DNA from 2 places in the Thioalkalivibrio sp. AKL17 genome. Region 1 is predicted to be linked to the other one. Evidence: riboswitches for the same ligand, from Rfam matches in the RefSeq annotation. Region 1 holds a riboswitch; the other holds the start of a gene.
The links. Region 1 has a riboswitch for cobalamin ahead of D577_RS0107835 (TonB-dependent receptor domain-containing protein). Riboswitches for the same ligand answer to the same signal wherever they lie in the genome.
Positions count from the first base shown of each region.

Region 2: another riboswitch for cobalamin. It lies ahead of D577_RS0112855 (TonB-dependent siderophore receptor); the one in region 1 lies ahead of D577_RS0107835 (TonB-dependent receptor domain-containing protein).

Region 1 is NZ_KB898766.1:360,204-362,401, reverse strand. It holds gene D577_RS0107835 (TonB-dependent receptor domain-containing protein) at 1-855, opposite strand, end outside; cobalamin riboswitch at 1,008-1,260, opposite strand; gene D577_RS0107830 (hypothetical protein) at 1,315-2,198, opposite strand, start outside.
Region 2 is NZ_KB898772.1:44,097-46,294, forward strand. It holds gene D577_RS0112855 (TonB-dependent siderophore receptor) at 1-1,011, opposite strand, end outside; cobalamin riboswitch at 1,148-1,402, opposite strand; gene D577_RS0112860 (hypothetical protein) at 1,901-2,198, shown strand, end outside.

The DNA.
Region 1 (2,198 bases):
GGCCACTGCAAGCTCGGTATCCCAGCGATCAAGAACGGGCAACCGGAGACCGGCCTGCATCGCCGCATGGACGAAATCGGTTTCATCCTCGAAACCATCGAACTCGGTATTGCCTTCGGAATAGAGGACATTGCCGAAAAGTTCGATCCCGTTGTCGAGGCGGTGGGCAACCTTGCCGGCCAGCGAGGTGTTGTCATAGCCATCCGGATCGTCGTCACCCACGTCGTCCTGCACGTCGATGCCCTCGGTATCGAACATGCTGACGGACAGGCTGTAATCGGTGCGCCCGGTGCCGCCGGCCACGCCGAGCCCGGCCTCCCAGGTGCTGAAGCTGCCGGCGCCAAGGAAGGCATTGACCCGCGGCGGCCCTTCGCGGCCCGCGCGGCTGAAGACCTGGGTCACGCCGCCGATGGCATCGGAGCCGTAGATGGAGGTGCGCGGCCCGCGCACGATCTCCACGCGATCGATCTCCTCGGGCGGCAGGAACTGCCAGCTGGCACCGCCGCTGGTGGCCGAGCCCATGCGCACGCCGTCGATCAGCATCAGGTGGTGATCGGAGTTCGTTCCCCGAAGGAAGACACTGGACGTCTTGCCGAACGGGCCATTACCCGCCACCGAGACCCCAGCGCGTCCCTCCACCAGATCGGTGAACTGGCGCGGCTGCAGGCGTTCGATCTCTTCGCGGTCGATGACCGTCACCGAGGCCAGGGCCTCGTCCACGGTATGGCTGAGACGGGTCGCAGTGACCTGAACGGGTTCCAGGGTCGCGGAGTCGGAGTCGGTGCCCGGCGCCTCGTCGGCCACGGCCGGGGACACGGCTGCAACGATGGCTGCGGAAAGGATGCTGCGTTTCATGTCTTCGGATCTCCCGGCGAGCCGCCCGCACGCCGCTGGTTCACGGGGATCGCGCCGGCGCGAGGGATGAAGACGAGGAACGCATTCCCGGCGGGAAACGGGTACGGGGACCCGTGGCGGGAACGGTCATCCGTCTCGCACGCCCTCCGCGTGCCGCACGACCATTCCCCGGCCGGTCTCCGGGCTGACGAGCGGGACATTCCCGGCGGGCGGCGCCTTCCCGTGTCCATGACACAGTGGCATTCGGCCGCCAGCCTCGAGGATCCACTGCCGAAGGACTCCGGAATGGATCCGCGCTCGATCACCGTTGCGGGGGCAGCGCCGGACTCGCGCGTGAGCGCTCACCGGACTTCCCGTTTAACCCGGCGGCGAAACCGCCAGGGCACCGAGGAACGGGACGCAGGGTACATGAGGGCCCCCTGATTTTCCACCCGCGCTCTCCGGCCGACCGCGCGGCATTCAGTTCTGCCGCGCCTCCTCGGCCTGGCGATAGCGGGCGCCACGACGCAGCAGGCGGCCCCATTCCTTGTCCTGGAGCATGGCGTCGAACTCGGGCGAGCGCTCGGCCCGCAGGGCCACGGGATGGTGGGATTCATCTCCGGTGTTCTGCGCCAGCATCGCCAGTCGCTCCGGGTTGGCCCCGTACTGACGCTGGAGGAATTCGCGCAGGCCCTCGGTCAGCGGGAGGTGATAGACCCGGGTCAGGCGCAGGGCCAGCCACTCGGCCGTCCGGCCGAGGTCCTGGCGCACCATGCGCACCATGGCCGATCCCAGCCCGGCCTTGGCGTCGGCACTCATGCCCACATACAGGCCGCCAAGATAGGCCGCCGGACTGGAATAGATCGCACGCTGGATACTCGGGTTGGTCAGATCCACCAGCGGGTCCAGCAACAGCGCCAGCTGGATCCCGATGCGCTTGGCGGTCTCGTTGTCGAGCGGTTTCTTGCCGAAATAGATGAAATCACCCTCGCGCCGGATCTGCAGCTCCTCGAGGTATTCGCACAGCCCGTCGGCCAGCCGGATCTTCTGGTTGTCATCCAGCTCGATCAGCTCCTCGGACACGCGGATGCGCCGCGCCGAACGCATTTCCCAGCGCCGCCCCCCCTTGCGGTCGCGTTCGCGGCGGCGCAGGGCTCCCCAGCGCTCCGCCGCGTCGCCATAGCGGCTCTGCGCCTGCATCAACCGGTTGCGCGCCTCGCGCAGCTCGTCCACCTGCGCCATCGCGACCCCCAGGATACGGCCGTCCGCGGTGCGGACGTCCGGTTCGGCCGCCAGCATGGCATGCAGGCCTGCCAGCACCTGCTGGCCCAGCACCGGCAGCGGTTCGCGCAGATGCTGCTGGG
Region 2 (2,198 bases), on a different contig from region 1:
CCATTCGGCGGCCACGGCCAGATCGCGCCGGTCGCTGTCCTCGCTGCGCTGTGCCGGGAACTGCAGGGCGCGCACCGGATCGCCATTGTTGTTCGTGTAGCCGGTGGCCACCGGCGGGCGCTCGTGCAGGAAGCGCCGCTCGCGCTCTTCGCGCAGCAGGCCGGCCTCCAGCTCCACGTTGAAGTCGTCGGTGAACCAGTGGCTGACGCCGGCGCGCAGGTTGTAGACCCGCGCGCTCTCGCGGCGGTCCTCGTCGAAGGCATAGCGGTCCTGGATCGCGTGGTCATCCTCCAGCGCGCCGGACTCCGACGGCCGCACCCGGTCGCCCTGCTCGGGGATGCGCACGTCGGCCGTGGCGTCTTCGGAATAGGCCTCGCGGTCCAGCACATCCGCCAGCAGCCGGAACCGGGTGTCGCGGGTGCCGCCGCCCAGAAACAGCGAACCGTTGATGCGCTCCCCGCCATCGGCGCTGGCGGGCATGCCGCTCTGCAGCTCCACGCTGCCTTCGAAGCCCGCATCCGGCTGGCGGGTGATCACGTTGATCACGCCGGCCACCGCATCCGAGCCGTACACCACGCTGCCGGGGCCCTTCACGATCTCGATGCGCTCCACGTGGCTGACCGGGATGCGGTTGAGCTCGAACCCCCGGCCGGACGTGCCGCTGACCCGACGGCCATCCAGCATGTAGATGATGTCCGCGCGGCCGCCGCCGCGGATCGAGAAGCGGTTGCCGTCGGCACCGGTAAACAGGCTGGATCCGGCCTGCAGGGCCTCGTCCAGCATGGTCGCCCCGCTGCGACGGATGTCCTTGCCGGTGATCACTTCGGTGGAGGCGGGCGTGTTCTCCACCAGACGCTCGGTGCGGGTGGCCGCCGTTACGGTGACCTGTGGCAGTACCCGTGCGGAATCGTCGGGGTCTTCTTCGCCGGTTGCCGGCGGTGCCGCCAGCAACAAGGGCACGGCCGCGGCACCGCCCAGCAGGGCCGCGGGAAATCTCTTCTTCGGGAACATTGCGAACTCTCTTTGCGCACCGCCCGTGCGCCGTGGTCGTGGGTGTCGACCGCGGGGGGCGGGCGTGCGCCATCGTCGGCGCGTCGTGAACCGATGCGCAGCGATGCCGATCCGCCCGGTGATACCGCTCCCCGCGGTTCTCCGTTGTCCTCCGGGCCGGTCTCCGGGCTCGCGGGCTGGAGCCGTTGGCTCCGGGGCAGACCACCTTCCCGCGAAGCACGCCCTGAACGGACGCGTTCTTCGCAGTGGTTCGCATGGGTCTGCCGTGACCCGCCTACCGTTGCGGGGGCAGCGCCGGACTTGTGCGCAGGTCGAGGCCGGGCACGCACCGGACTTCCCGTTTCACTCGTCGTCGGGATGGCGACGAAGCACCCGGGGGAGGCGAAATATTAGTGAGAACTAATGTGTTGTGTCAAACCAACAGTGTCCGGGTGACCCACGGTCGCGGCCGCGGCCAGTGCCTGGCATGTGGTTTGCATTGGGATCCGTTCGGATGGATTAAAAAAGGGCCGCCGGGTCGGTGCGGGGGGCACCGAGAGCCGACGGCAAAATCCAGAAGAGATGGAGGAGAGAAGGGGCCAGGGGGCCCCTGCATGGCGAACCGACGCTGAGCTGCCGTCGACTCGACAATGGGAATTATACACGGCCGCAAATTGGAATCAATCCATATTCGAAAATTTTTGGAGATGGTTTTTCCCTTCTGACAGTGACTTGCGAGCGTTCGGGTGTCACGGGTGGCATTTTCGGGTATTAGCAGCTGCCAATATTCGCAGTTCAGAGCGTTACCGGATCGGCGGCATCGGCATGTGGCCGCGTCATGGTGGGAAATACGAGTTGGCAGGGAGATTGCTTCTTCCGGGCAGGATCATCAGCAAGAGGCCGACAGACCATGACGATGCACCCGAGAATGATCGATTGCGGCGGTCACCTGGACGCCGAAGCCCGCAAGCAGCACGAGCGTGAGCAGGTGGTCTTTCAGCGCCTGCTGGAGTCCCACGACGCAATCCGGAGGGAGCTGGAGTTCATCGAGGGGGGTACCCGGACGGTGACGACGGCAACGGACCCTGAACTGGCCGCGTTACTGCGCGTTCACGTCCCGGAGCTGCATCGGCGGCTGCGCGAGAGCGCCCACCTGCGCGATCGTGATCCGCTGTATCGCACCCTTTTTGCACAGCGCGGCCGCATCG